DNA from 3 places in the Bacillus silvicola genome. Region 2 is predicted to be linked to each of the others. Evidence: predicted binding sites of a transcription regulator. Region 2 holds the regulator's gene; each other region holds the start of a gene.
What was found. The regulator Rex, encoded in region 2, represses fermentation and respiration genes when NADH is low (regulators of the CRP and FNR family bind a similar motif). The targets are predictions, from matches to a motif close to TTGTGAAATATTTCACAA.
Positions count from the first base shown of each region.

Region 1: a site for Rex is predicted at 1,823-1,840, ahead of ACP6L7_RS30800 (L-lactate dehydrogenase). Genes of this name have one in related genera too.
Region 3: a site for Rex is predicted at 2,815-2,832, ahead of ACP6L7_RS05710 (formate/nitrite transporter family protein). Genes of this name have one in related genera too.

Region 1 covers NZ_JBNGVC010000013.1:1,688,405-1,693,516, reverse strand. The annotation lists gene ACP6L7_RS30805 (PTS sugar transporter subunit IIC) at 1-758, opposite strand, end outside; gene ACP6L7_RS30800 (L-lactate dehydrogenase) at 781-1,731, opposite strand; gene ACP6L7_RS30795 (spore coat protein) at 1,979-2,227, opposite strand; gene ACP6L7_RS30790 (hypothetical protein) at 2,241-2,426, opposite strand; gene ACP6L7_RS30785 (TetR/AcrR family transcriptional regulator) at 3,227-3,784, opposite strand; gene ACP6L7_RS30780 (MBL fold metallo-hydrolase) at 3,789-4,511, opposite strand; gene ACP6L7_RS30775 (acyl-CoA dehydrogenase FadE) at 4,655-5,112, opposite strand, start outside.
Region 2 covers NZ_JBNGVC010000013.1:946,802-951,913, reverse strand. The annotation lists gene ACP6L7_RS26930 (ABC-F family ATP-binding cassette domain-containing protein) at 1-1,211, opposite strand, end outside; gene ACP6L7_RS26925 (redox-sensing transcriptional repressor Rex) at 1,399-2,028, shown strand; gene ACP6L7_RS26920 (YdiK family protein) at 2,058-2,249, opposite strand; gene ACP6L7_RS26915 (CPBP family intramembrane glutamic endopeptidase) at 2,246-2,995, opposite strand; gene groES (co-chaperone GroES) at 3,398-3,682, shown strand; gene groL (chaperonin GroEL) at 3,720-5,112, shown strand, end outside.
Region 3 covers NZ_JBNGVC010000001.1:1,075,495-1,080,606, reverse strand. The annotation lists gene ACP6L7_RS05725 (LutC/YkgG family protein) at 1-690, shown strand, start outside; gene ACP6L7_RS05720 (prepilin peptidase) at 803-1,525, shown strand; gene ACP6L7_RS05715 (cyclic-phosphate processing receiver domain-containing protein) at 1,540-1,851, shown strand; gene ACP6L7_RS05710 (formate/nitrite transporter family protein) at 1,879-2,730, opposite strand; gene ACP6L7_RS05705 (TerC family protein) at 2,936-3,730, opposite strand; yybP-ykoY riboswitch at 3,810-3,984, opposite strand; gene ACP6L7_RS05700 (TrkH family potassium uptake protein) at 4,023-5,112, opposite strand, start outside.

The DNA of each region.
Region 1 (5,112 bases), 740 kb from region 2:
GTTGGGACGAGAATCATTGGATTTTTAGTAATATTAGGCAACTGTACTTTTGGAGTACAGAGTGCTTGAGCTAATATGCCGCCTAAATTATTTTCTTTCGCTGAAATAACAGAGAATCCGATAAATTGAGCAACACATCCTGCAAGTGCTGCACCGCCTGCAACGCCATCTAAGCTAAGCGCTATCGCTAAAGCAGCTGATGAAGCTGGAGAGATAAGTAATAGTCCCCAAACTACAGCAATCACGATAGAAGCGATAAATGGGCTACCAGCTGAACTATCTTTAATGAATGCTCCAACTGTATTTAAAACTGGGCTAATATTTTGAGCTAACCAAATACCGACTAAACCAGAACCTAATATTGCTGCAAATGGAACGAGCATCATATCTAAAGCAGTTTTTCCACTTAATCGTTTACCAATATAAACTGCTAAAGTCGCTGTTAATAATGCACCGATTGGTTCACCTGTTTTAATGATGAGACCGGCTTCAGTAATTGAAATTGAACCAGCTCCAATTGCTCCAGCTACCATCGCTGAGAAAATTACGAGTCCGTTTGCACCGAGCATAAAAGCAATCCCGGCTCCAATTGCTGGTGCCATAAGTGATTTTGCAACAACTCCGATTGTAATAAGTAATGGGATATCAACAATTCTTCCTATATTTTCGATTAGTAAACCAATTCCGAGGGATACGAAAATACCCTGTGCGATTCCGGCAGAAGCTTTAAACACACGAGACATTATATATTCCTTCATTTGTTTCACCTTCTCCTATAAGTTAGTAACCAACTGTTTTCATATAATCGCGCAAAACATCGTTTGATTTTGCAAAGCGACTTTCTTCATCTTCTGATAAGTTTAGTTCTACAACTTCTCTTATACCGTCTCTAGTAATAATTGCCGGTACTCCTGTACAAATATCGTATTCGCCATATTCACCATCTAAAATAGCTGAAACAGCGATAACACGGTGATCATCATTGAAAATTGAGCGTGCAATATAAGCTAAAGAATTTCCAATTCCGTAATAAGTAGTTCCTTTGCGCTTATAAATTTCCCATCCAGCTTTTGCAGTCTTCTCAACAATTTCATCTAAATCTATTTCACCTAAGCGTTCTTTTTGTTCCTCTAAAATTTGCAGAATTGGTTTTCCACCAACAGTTACATGAGACCAAGCAACCATTTGAGAATCACCATGTTCTCCTAAAGAATACCCATGAATACTACGAGGGTCTACATGTAACATTTCAGATAAAATTGTTCTTAAGCGAGAAGAATCTAGTGATGTACCAGTACCAAGTACACGATGTCTTGGCAAACCAGATAATTTCCAAACTTGATATGTAATAATGTCAACTGGGTTCGATGCGATTAAGAAAATGCCATCAAATCCACTTTCCATTACGCCGCCAACAATGCTTTCCATAATCTTAGCGCTTGCTCCTAAAGTGTCTAAACGGCTTTGTCCAGGCTTCGGTGCTGGTCCTGCTGTAATAATAACAATGTCCATATCTTTGCAGTCTTCATAACTTCCTGCATATACTTTTGTTCTTGTATTTGTAAAGTTAATGCAGTGCGATAAATCCATCGCTTCTCCAACTGCACGTTCATGATTTATATCAATTAACAATAGCTCTTCGCAAATCCCTTGGTTTACAATGGAATACGCACAGCTTGATCCAACTAATCCAGTACCGATAATTGCAATTTTTCTTGTGTTTCTATTCATAGCAATCTCTCCCAATTGATTATGTAGTCTATTTCTTTTGTTCTTTACACTCCTAATTATAGAGATTCCCACGATAGAAACCATGGATACTTTGTGAAATATTGAACAAACTTTTGTCCTTTTTGTGAATTGTTATATTCAATTTTCGTCATATTTGTTACAACTGGAAAAATATTTATTATATATTTATTGACATATACCAAACAAAAAAAACGAGCGAATCCATTCGCTCGTTTCATTCATCACACTATTCCGCACTTAATTGGCTTTTTAATTGTTGTACAATCATTGGATTAGCAGGTGCTGCCGGCTTGTAATAACTCTTTTGCTTTGCGTACTCATACATATTGCGTTGGCGCATCTCATCTTGATTACGAATTTGGATTAACGTTTGATGTAACTGTTCATTATCAGACTGAGAAATATAATTTGCATAACTTGTTAAACTTGCATTTAATCCTGCTAAATAATCATTTACCATATCTTTTTCATTCATCTGTTGCTTCCTCCTATCCTAGGAAAGTCATTAATTGCTGTTTCGTATTTCGTGCATCTTGCGCATCTTTTTGTAGCATTTGTTTCAACTGTGGATCTGTACAAGCCTGTGCATACTGGTCTAACTTGTTAATAATTGTTGCGTGTCCACCAATTAAATGACGTAAGTTTTCTACTTCAAGCTCTGTTAAATTTTGCATAGAATACTCCTACCTTTCTTCTTTCATTCACCATTTATTATTTGATTCTTTTCAAATCATATTCATTAAAAACTTTCTAAAATTTCCTTCATACTAAAACCAAACACATCTATTTATAAAAACAGAAAAATGTTATAATTACAGAAAAATACAATTTTTAAAAATATCCCCTTATGATAACTACATAATTAACGCACAAATCATATTAAGAAGATGTACTTATGCAAAGTAAATTTAAAGTTATCTTCTTTATCGTTTATGCAATCTTATATGTAAAACTTTTAATCGATGTATTAACTTTAAAACCACTATTCACTTCTATACCTTTGCATATGTTATTTCTCATTTATCTTTTGTTCATTGCACTTAACAACTATAAAAATCGTAACACTACATTTTTCTTATTATTTATTAATACAACTCAATTAGTAAGCGGTAGTTTTTTTAAAAAAACTACCTTTTATAAACTCTACATAACAAAGGAGCAATGACTATGAAAATCCACGATTTTCTTACAAAAAGCCAAGAAGCTTATGATTCTGAGTCAAGCCACGACCCTTTCGTATTTACGTTTTTCAATTTTTTCTTAGCAATATATATTTTTCTAAAGCCTGCTAAATAATATTATTTAGCAAGAAAGAGCCTCTAAATCAGTAGGGGCTCCTTCTCATTTTCAAGCCCTGTTAAATTTTGCATAGAATACTCCTATCTTTCTTTGCTCATTCACGATTGAGTATTTATTTCTTTTTTGGTTATATGCACTAAAAAACCTTAGAATCACTTCTAAGGTTTCCTCTTATTCAATCTCTCATTACATGTAATCCTTTAATAAACGTTTCCAATAATAAATGTAAACTTATATCTAAATCTAGCGGCAAACCAAATCCCCCCTGCTGTTCAATCGACGCAAATCCATGACAAATACTTCTGAATCCGCGTGTCGCATGAAGTGCATTCTCTCCTTCTAAGCCGTATTGTTGTAAAATCCGAAGACAAAGCTCTACAATTCCGTCACCTGCTTTTCTTACTTCTTCATCTCGTGAAAAGGTTGCTTCATACAACCCAGGATGTTTTCGGACGAATGCTACGTACGCTTCTCCTAATGCATGAATTGCTTCATCCACGCTTTTACCCGAGGCCGCCTCTTCCAGTCTGTTATGCAGCTGTTCTATGCCGTAAATACCAAGATTTTTCCGGACATCCTGTAGCCCTTTCACATGATTATATAGCGAGGGCGAACGTATCCCTAACCTTTGCGCTAACGATGCTAACGTTACTTCTTGTATCCCATTTGTATCTGCAATTTCTACCGCTGTATCTACAATTTTTTGTAATGTAAGTCCGATTCTTGGTGACATGAATTTAACCCTCTTTCATACTTTCTATATTTCGCTTAGCTTCCTTAATAGCAAGTTTTATGACAGTGCTTGGATCCTTTATCATTTCCCCATGTCCTGCCGCAAGCAAGGAAGGCTCATATTCGCTTAGCTTCTCTGCACTTTGTAATGATATTTCTTTGCTCCACGTTGCCATTGCAGGAAACGGAAACCAAAATTTCATTTGTCCCGAAACAGCCATACCTCCTCTTGTTTGGAAGGCATCCCCGACAATTAGAGCTTTATTTCGTACATCAAGAAACGACATGGAACCTGGCGTATGTCCCGGTGTCATAATCGCAAGAAGCGATCCAACTCGGTCGCCATCCTCCAATAAAACATCAGGTACTGTTTTTACCTTTTTAGGTACACCGCCTTTTATTGGTATATTCGGTTCATCCTTTTGTAACGTCGTATCTCCTTCTAAAAGCTTTGCGTCCCGCTTAGAAATATAGACTGGAACATTAGGAATCACTTCCTTTAATGCGTCTAATGCACCAATATGATCATCATGCGCATGTGTTAATACAATCTTAGTAATTGGTTTCCCTATTTTCTCAGCCGCCTGTAAAATTCCTTTTGCGCTATATGGCAAAGCCGCATCAATTAAAGTTAAACCATCTTCTTCCTCGACAAAGTAACAATTCACAGGAAACACTCTTGGCAAAAATGACAATTGATATACCGTTTTTTCATGTATCACTCTCATATTTCCAGCTCCCTTTCCGAATAAAACTAATGCTATTAGTTTTATTATACTAATGGCATTAGTTTTATGTCACTAAAAATTTCATTTTTGCAAAAAAAAAAAAGAACAGTAGCCGTTTATACGACTACTGTTCTTTACAGCTATTAAACTGTGTAACGCTCATCTTCTAAAATTTTCGCAGCAATTTCACGTTTCTTCGGAATTACGTTAAGTGGCGTGTGGCGTGTTAATTTGCGTAATGATGATAACATCATGCGCAGCATGTCGCCGTTTTCAACTGCGATAAGCGTTTCTTTCGCATCTGCTTCGATTTCGTTGAATGCTTCTTGGCAGAATACTTCAGTGTATAACACTTTTTGTTTATTCTTTTCAAGACCAGTTGTTTTAATTGCTTTTTCTGTACGAAGAACAGCTGACTCCATTGCGTATAAGTTACTTACAATGTCAGCGATATTCACAAGAATTTCTTGCTCTTTATCTAATGCTTTACCGTATTTTTGAGCAGCTAATCCAGCTACCATTAAACCGATTTTCTTCGCGTTAGTTACTAAATATTTTTGAAGTGCTAATGGCTCATCGCCTACTTCTTCTGGCATCATCA
Region 2 (5,112 bases):
TTAGCTTGTTCTTGATCATAATAACCAACAGATACATTTGATCCGAAAGAAACATCACCATTTAGTAGAGGTAACTTATTCACAAGTGATTTTAACAATGTGGATTTCCCAATTCCGTTCGGTCCAACTAAAGCAACACTATCCCCACGAGTTAAGCGCATAGTTACATGTTCAATAATCGGATCTTCATCATAGCCAATAGTTGCATCTTTCACTTGTAAAACATCATTTCCGCTTTGTTTTTCAATATCAAAGTGGAAGGAAGCTGACTTAGAATCGCCCAATGGTCTAGTTAATAATTCCATTCTGTCTAATTGTTTACGGCGACTTTGAGCGCGCTTTGTTGTAGATGCACGAGCTATATTTTTTTGCACAAAGTCTTCAAGTTTAGCAATTTCATCCTGTTGTTTTTCATACCGTTTCATCTCTTGCTCGTATAGTGCCGATTTTAAGTCTAAATATTTACTGTAGTTACCAACAAATCGTTTGCTTTCCTTATTAGAAATTTCGTATACCTGTGTAACGAGTTTATCTAAGAAATAACGGTCATGGGAAACGATTAAAATTGCGCCAGGATAACCTTGTAAATATTGTTCAAGCCAAGTTAATGTTTCAATGTCCAAATGGTTTGTAGGCTCGTCTAAAATAAGTAAATCTGGTTTAGTTAATAATAATTTACCAAGAGCTAATCGTGTTTTTTGCCCACCACTTAATGTAGAAATTGTCGTCTGGTGCATTTCAACTGGGAAGCCAAGACCGCTTAAAATCGAGCGGATATCCGCTTCGTACTGATAGCCACCTTGATCTTTATAATCTAATTGTAATTGATCATAATCAGCTAATAATTTCTCGTATATAGCTGCATTTGAAAAGTTTTCTTCTTTGCCCATCTCTTGCTCTAGCCTTCGAAGTTTTGTCTCCATTTGCTGCAAGTGTGTAAAGACGGTTAACATTTCATCCCAAATTGTTAAAGACGTTTCTAATCCGGTATTTTGAGCTAAATACCCCATTGAGACATCTTTTGGTTTTATAATTTCACCACCATCATGAGATAACTCACCAGCTATTATTTTTAATAATGTAGATTTTCCGGCTCCATTTCGTCCGACTAGTGCGATACGATCTTTCGTTTGTACTTCCAATTTTATGTTTGCAAGAATCGTTTCTGCACCGTATAATTTCGAAAGCGCGTTTACTTGTAATAAAATCAATGTTTTCACCTCAAATAATTTCTTAACTTTGCCATGTTTATATTTCTCAATCATACTAAAAATAGTGTATAGTTTAAAATAAAGAGAGAATACTTCTTCTCTTTATTATACAAGGAAATTCATGAGTGCTAAACTTTTGTATTTGATTCAAGTATATGAATAAAGATAGGAAGAGAGGAGAGGTTATATGGATCAGCAAAAAATTCCACAGGCCACTGCCAAACGATTGCCTCTATACTATCGATTTATCCAAAACTTATCTCTTTCTGGTAAGCAACGTGTTTCATCAGCCGAATTGAGTGAAGCGGTAAAGGTTGATTCCGCAACTATTCGAAGAGATTTTTCATATTTTGGAGCGTTAGGGAAAAAAGGTTATGGATATAACGTAAATTATTTATTATCATTTTTCCGTGAAACACTCGACCAAGATGATATAACACGTGTAGCACTTATTGGAGTAGGTAATTTAGGGACCGCTTTCTTACATTATAATTTCACGAAAAACAATAATACAAAAATTGAAATGGCGTTTGACGTTAGTGAAGAGAAAGTTGGAACAGAAATCGGAGGCATTCCTGTATATCATTTGGATGAACTAGAAGAACGTTTATCAACTGATATACAAGTGGCAATATTAACAGTACCCGCTACAGTAGCACAATCTGTGGCAGATAGATTGGCAGAAACGAACGTGCATGGTATTTTAAATTTCACACCAGCACGCTTAAATGTGTCAGAGAATATAAGAATTCATCATATTGATTTAGCTGTAGAGTTACAAACACTTGTGTACTTTTTGAAGAATTATCCACAATAAAACGCAGAGGAAGCGACCTCTGCGTTTTATTATTGTTTTTTCTTTGTGAATTTAACTAAGATAAGGCGAAGTGCCAAATTAAAATCAATTGTTGCCATAACTGCAAATAGTATTGTCCACATATTCCAGATTGTATCTGTTACGTTCGTAATGGCGAAACGTGTAAAGATACATCCAAGAAGAAAATACAATGCAGCCATGAACAATGGTGAGTTTCTCATACAAAAAATCCTCCGATAAAGCCTTGCATTTTTTCAGCTTCTTTAATCATTTCTTGAATTTGTTCATTGCTTACTAAAACTTGAGCAACTGCAACTAATGTATTCATTGCAACATGGGCTGCAATTGGAACGATAATACGCTTCGTTTTTACATATAAAAAGGCGAATACGAGCCCCATAGCAGTGTATACCAATAAGTGAGTAAAATCAAAATGAATCGCCGCAAATACAAGGGAACTAATAATAGCGGCAATAAAGAAGTTAAACTTCTTATAAAGTGTACCAAATAAAATTTTTCTAAATACGATTTCTTCTAAAATTGGCCCTATAATAGATACAACAATAAGGAACCAAGGTGTTGTTCTTGCGATATCCATAAGTCTTGCTGTATTTTCAGATCCAGGTTTAATACCTAATACATACATTTCGATCATACCAGCAATACTTTGTGAGAAAAATGCTAAGAAAAACCCGATAAAAATCCATCCAATTGTAGCTGGAACAGTAGAGCGCATTTTATCTAAATGCCTGTCACGAATATCTGTTCTAAGTAACCAAAGTACGATACATAATGCAATAAAGAAGCTAATGATTGCCCAATGGCCAGTTATGAGTTGGAATTTCTCCTCTCTAGTAAATCCCTTATTATCATAAAGTCCAGTTTTCAAGAGAAGTGGTAATCCGGCAATTGAAGATAACTGCATTAAAATGTATGTAACGATAACCCACCAATATTGTTTTTTCAAAGGGTTTAACCATCCTTTCTAACTCTAGTGTATGAGATAAGGTAGGATAACATGTAAATATGCTACCTACGATATAAACTGTCACTTAAATTATGTTTTTTTCGTAAATCCTCATTTGAAATGATAATAGAAGACAGGAAAAAGTTGTGTGTGTAGCGAAAACAACTTAGGGTGTCCTTTCATATTGTAACATACGAGTAGTGGAAACAACGATTCATATAGTAAAGGTAGTAGAAGTAGGATTCTATATAGAAAAGTTTATATAGTAATTTGCGAAAAAATTATGATTTTTTTACTTGCAAAAGAAATTGAGATTATTTATTATTATAAGTGTGTTAGCACTCGGGTGACTTGAGTGCTAATAAATAAAATTCACATAACAAAATGAGGAGGTTATTGTTCATGCTAAAGCCATTAGGTGATCGCGTTGTAATTGAACTTGTTCAAGCAGAAGAAAAAACAGCAAGTGGTATTGTATTACCAGACACTGCAAAAGAAAAACCACAAGAGGGTAAAGTTATTGCAGTAGGTACAGGCCGAGTGCTTGAAAATGGTGAGCGTGTTGCTTTAGAGGTAGCAGCAGGTGATCTTATCATCTTCTCAAAATATGCAGGTACTGAAGTGAAATACGAAGGTACAGACTACTTGATTTTACGTGAAAGTGACATTTTAGCAATTATCGGTTAATTATATACATTTTAAAAATCCAAGGGGGTCAATTATTATGGCAAAAGATATTAAATTTAGTGAAGAAGCACGTCGTTCGATGCTTCGCGGTGTCGACACTCTTGCAAACGCAGTAAAAGTAACGCTTGGACCAAAAGGTCGTAACGTTGTACTTGAGAAAAAATTTGGTTCACCACTTATTACAAATGACGGTGTAACAATCGCAAAAGAAATCGAATTAGAAGATGCATTCGAAAACATGGGTGCGAAATTAGTGGCAGAAGTTGCTAGCAAAACAAACGATGTAGCTGGTGACGGAACGACAACTGCAACTGTATTAGCGCAAGCTATGATTCGTGAAGGTTTAAAAAACGTAACAGCTGGTGCTAACCCAATGGGTCTTCGCAAAGGTATCGAAAAAGCTGTTACTGCTGCAATTGAAGAATTAAAAGCGATTTCTAAACCAATCGAAGGCAAATCTTCTATCGCACAAGTAGCTGCTATTTCTGCAGCTGACGAAGAAGTAGGTCAATTAATCGCTGAAGCAATGGAGCGCGTTGGTAACGACGGCGTTATTACTTTAGAAGAATCTAAAGGATTCACAACAGAATTAGACGTAGTAGAAGGTATGCAATTTGATCGTGGATATGCATCTCCTTACATGATCACTGATTCTGACAAAATGGAAGCGGTTCTTGATAACCCATACATCTTAATCACTGACAAAAAGATTTCTAACATCCAAGAAATCTTACCAGTATTAGAGCAAGTGGTACAACAAGGTAAACCACTTCTTATCATTGCTGAAGATGTAGAAGGCGAAGCGTTAGCTACATTAGTAGTGAACAAACTTCGTGGTACATTCAATGTAGTAGCTGTTAAAGCTCCTGGATTTGGTGACCGTCGTAAAGCAATGTTAGAAGATATCGCAATCTTAACTGGTGGCGAAGTAATCACTGAAGAATTAGGACGTGATTTAAAATCTGCTACAGTTGAATCTTTAGGACGCGCAGGTAAAATCGTTGTAACGAAAGAAAACACAACTGTAGTTGAAGGTATTGGGAATACACAACAAATCGAAGCTCGCATTGGCCAAATCCGTGCGCAATTAGAAGAAACTACTTCTGAATTCGATCGTGAAAAATTACAAGAGCGTCTTGCTAAATTAGCAGGTGGCGTAGCAGTAATTAAAGTAGGTGCAGCAACTGAAACTGAGTTAAAAGAGCGCAAACTTCGTATTGAAGATGCACTTAACTCAACTCGTGCAGCAGTAGAAGAAGGTATCGTTGCGGGTGGTGGTACTTCACTTATGAACGTGTACACGAAAGTAGCTTCTATTGTAGCTGAAGGCGACGAAGCAACAGGTATCAACATCGTACTTCGTGCATTAGAAGAGCCAGTTCGTCAAATCGCAATCAACGCTGGTCTAGAAGGATCTGTAGTTGTAGAGC
Region 3 (5,112 bases), on a different contig from region 2:
CGTGAGTCCTTTCTAGATAATATCGCAAAAGAACTTGGACGCGCGCGTAAAACAGAAGGCGTAGAACGTCCAGCATGGAAAAGTAATGTGAATGTAGAAACGTTAAAGGACTATTCACAAGAAGAATTGTTAGAAGTATTTAAAAATCAATGTACAAACATTCATACAACTGTTGTGGAAACGACAAACGACCGTTTACGTGAAGATATTCAAAAGGTAATCGTCGAAAACGGCGGGGGACCTATTATGTTATCAGCAGATGAACGTTTTGATTCCTATGGATTGACTTCTTTATTTAAAGAAGAGCTTCCAAAGCAAAATGTTGAAGTAAATGTATGGGATCCTGAGAAAAAAGAAGAGAATATGCGTATAGCGGAAAAAGCGAATATTGGAATCGCATTTAGTGATTATACTTTAGCTGAATCTGGTACGATTGTTGTACAGAGTCATAAAGGTCAAGGGCGTTCTTTACACTTTTTACCGACTGTATACTTTGCTATTATTCCACGTGAAACACTTGTACCTCGTATTACGCAAGCAGTTCAGGATATGAACTCACGTGTAGAAAATGGCGAAGCAGTTGCATCTTGTATTAACTTTATAACAGGACCAAGTAACTCTGCAGATATTGAAATGAACCTTGTTGTCGGAGTTCACGGACCATTAAAAGCAGTATATTTCATCGTATAAAATAGGGGAAAGCAGGCCGGAAAACGGCCTGCTTTTTTAATAGAATAAAGATAATATGAAGTAGAAGTTCTCTCCTTTTTTTGCTATGTTCTTCTGGAAAGGAGAGGAAGGGATGTTCACTTATTTATATGCATTGTTAGTGGGGATGGTGTTTGGTTCTTTTTTTATGGTAATCGCAATGAGGGTTCCAGTAGGTGAATCTATTATTACACCGCGTTCGTATTGTCACTACTGCAAGTATACGTTAAAGCCGAAAGAACTTATTCCAATCATTTCATTTTGTATACAAAAAGGGCGTTGTACGAGTTGTAAAAGAAAAATCTCAAGTTTGTACATAGTATTTGAGTTCGTTACAGGGAGTTTATTTTTTCTTACTGTATATGTAATTGGAATAGAACAGGAGCTCATAATCATTTTATCGCTCATTTCTTTACTGCTTATTATTTCAGTTACAGATTTAGTATATATGTTAATACCTAATCGTATTTTAATTTGGTTTGCTTTTTTGCTTATTTTAGAATGTGTTTTTGTACCGTTAGTTACTTGGATAGATAGTATAGCTGGTAGTGGAACTATATTTATTTTGTTATATTGCATGCAAAAGATTTATCCAGCGGGTCTTGGCGGAGGTGATGTGAAATTACTTTCATTACTCGGATTTATAATAGGAGTGAAAGGCATTTTTATAACTTTATTTTTAGCATCTTTCCTTAGTCTTTGTTTTTTCGGAATAGGTATAGCATTAAAACGTATAAAGGTAAGAACTCCAATTCCGTTTGGACCTTTTATTAGCCTTGGAGCAATATGTTACGTATTGGTCATGTATGCAAAATAGAGGAGAGATAGAAAATGAATGTATATATGGATGATCAAAGAAGTTGCCCGTACGGATATGTTTTGGCAACTACAGTAGAATCTACCTTGCGTATGGTTAGGGATAATGAGATAAATATTATTTCCCTTGATTTTAATATGGGATGGCGAAAAAAAAGTGGGTTAGATTTTGTAGAAGCTTTCTGTAGGGAAGGTTTATATGCAAATGAGATTCACCTTCATACAAATGATGTCATCGGCATGCATCAGATGAAACAGAGAATAAAGAGAGGGAAGGAAGAAGGGGAAATTAATCCTTGTATTGTCTTGAAATATGTAGGGAGCTAAAAACTCCAAAGCAAAACTTTGGAGTTTTTAATGTTTCATATGTGCTTGTAAAGGAATAATTTCCTCTGTTTGAGCTGCTACTAATTCAGTTTCTTCTTGTTTAGCAACAGGTGCTTTCTTTGTTAAGTAATGATATACCATACCGACAAATACCGATCCGCCAATAATGTTACCGATTGTAACTGGAATTAAGTTATGAATAGCCCCAGCGAAAGTAATTGTATCAGGATGTGGTGAAACTAAAGATAAGGCAAACAATGATAAGTTTGCAATACTATGCTCATAGCCAGATAAGAAGAATGTGAAAACGAGCATCATTATCATCAATATTTTTGCTGTATCACCTTTTACTTGAGAAGGTAAGAAGCAGGCAAGACATACGAGCCAGTTACATAAAATCGCTTTAAAGAATAATTGCATTGTAGGTGTGTTCATTTTTCCTTCAACGACTGTATTCATTAAATGACCGTGATCGATTGCTCCGAAAATGCCAGTTGCGTAAAATAGTAGGGCAAAGAATAAAGCGCCAGCTAAGTTACCTGCATAACAAGCAATCCAGTTACGAAGTGTATCAGAAATCGTTGTTTCTTTTCGTAAAGTTGCCACTGTGAAATACATTGTATTTCCAGTAAATAATTCAGCACCGCCATACATAATAAGTACGAGAGCAATTCCGAAAAACATGGAAGCAGCTAAATAAGTTGCTGGTGAATCTGCAATGTGAAAAAAGTTACCTAACTTAAAACATAGTACAATAACAAAACCGATATAAATACCAGCAAGTGCAGCACGAATGAAATATTGCATTGGATTTGTATCTAGCATTTGCTTTTTGTTCTTAGCCAGTTTTACAACATAGTCTAATCCTTGTTCTAGCATGAGTAATACGCTCCTTTAGTACATCATCTATAAATACTCCTTATAAGAATAAAGTACATGGAATTGTTCACAGTTTCAATAAGTTTGTGCAATGTTTCACAAAAAGGACATACATAAATTAAGAAAGCGATTACAAAAGGTAGTATAATGGAATTTTTTCTAAAAATAGAGAGGGAATTGAAACAAAAAAGAAAAAGCGCTGTAATTACAGCGCTTTTTCGTCTAAATTCTTTTCTACTTTTACTTCTACTTCTTTCGAGAAGAACCAACCGCCAACTGCGATTCCAACTAATACAATCCAGAATGTAAGTTTCCACGGAGTAGATTCTGGGAATGAATGCGGAATTACATTTAATGCAGGGTGTGCTAATGTATAGATTGCTAACTTCACACCAACCCAACCTACAATTAAGAATGCTGCAGTTTCAAGTCCTGGTTTACGTTTTAATATTTGTACGAAAGCAGTTGCTGCAAATCGCATAATGACTAATCCGATAAGTCCACCTACAAAGATAACAACGAATTGCCCAGTATCAAGACTACCAATTGTACCTAATCCTGTTTTTGGTAAAGTCATTGCTAATGCAACAGCAGCTAAAATTGAATCGACTGCGAAGGCAATATCAGCAACCTCGACTTTAAATACAGTCCACCAAAAGTTCTCTTGTTTTTTCTTTGCTTCTTTTTCTTCTGTATCTTCATCCGTATTCTTTTTAACATACGTTTTAAATAAGTGATTACCAGCGATAAACATAAGGTAAATGGCACCGATTGCTTGCACTTGCCATACATCGACTAAGAACGAAATCATAAATAATGATCCGAATCGGAAAACAAATGCCCCAGCTAATCCATAAAATAGTGCTTTCTTTCGTTTTTCTTCTGGTAAATGTTTTACCATGATTGCGAGAACGAGAGCGTTATCAGCCGCTAAAATCCCCTCTAGTGCAATTAGGATGAGTAATACCCAACCATACTCCAATAATAATGATACATCCATGTACATTCTCCTCTCATTTCTATAAATGCTAAACAAGTGAAGAAGTTCCCCACTGCTTAGCTTCCCCATACTCCTGCGCATCAACGGTGGAAGGAATTGATAAAAACAAAAAAGACCTCTGCCGTTGATAGGCAAAGGTCTTGCTAGACATATGTAATGAAAATGCCAACAAAGCCGGAAGAACTAAGTTCTACGTAATGACGACTTTGTTTCCAAGAAATAGTTCTTGGACGCTACTCCCCTTTGGAGATATGCTATTGTACTCTCATTATATGGATAATTTATACGGTTGTCAACCTGTTAAAATATCTTCGTTTGGATATTTTATTTTTCTTTGTTTTTTACGTGCAAATGAAAAGGCTAATGTTAAAGGCCCCATCTTTCCAAAAAACATCATAAAGATAATAATTGTTTTGCCGATGATTGTTAAGTGTGGCGTCAAATTCATGCTAAGGCCGACAGTTCCAAATGCTGAAAATACTTCAAAAGCACTCATTAATAAAGGAACTCGTTCAGTGATGCTTAAAATTAAAATAGAAAGAAAAATAAACGAAATTGAAATAATGGTAATCGTTAAAGATTTGACAATGAGCGTATCTTTAATGGATTTTTTAAACACGACAATATCATCTTGTTCATGCAAAAATTTAAATACGCCTAAAAACATAATTAAAAAAGTTGTTAACTTAATCCCACCACCAGTTGAAGCACTGCCAGCACCAATAAACATAAGAAGCATCATTAATAAAAGGGAAGGTTTTGATAATGCAGAGATATCAACAGTATTAAACCCGGCAGTGCGCGTCGAAACCGCTTGAAAATAAGCAGCCATACCTTCTTCAAAGGGGGTAAAACCTCTCATGGAAATTGAATTATGAAACTCGAATATAAAAATAAAAGCTGTAGCAATAATATTGACGATTAGAGTAGAAGAGAGCATAAGTTTTGAGTGCAAAGTAAGGTTTTTAAAGTTTTTCTTTCTTTTTATATCTACGATCACTGTAAAACCAATTCCCCCTAAAATAATGAGAGAAGAAATAACAAGATTGACGAGAACGCTATGAGAGTGGGACATTAAATTATCGCTCCATATAGAAAAGCCAGCATTGTTAAAGGCAGAGATAGAATGAAAAAAACTGTAATAGATCCCTTTGGCAATCCCGTATTTTGGTACCCATTCAAAAGAGAGAAGTAAAGTAGCGATACATTCTACAGCAAAAGAAAATAAAAATAATGCTTTTGCAAGACGAATGATTCCACCGACATTTGTTTGGTTTAATGCTTGTTGTAATAAAATTCTGTTTTGAAGACCAATTTTTCTGCCGAGCATGATTGCAATTAAAACAGCAAAGCTCATAATGCCGAGCCCGCCAACCTGTATA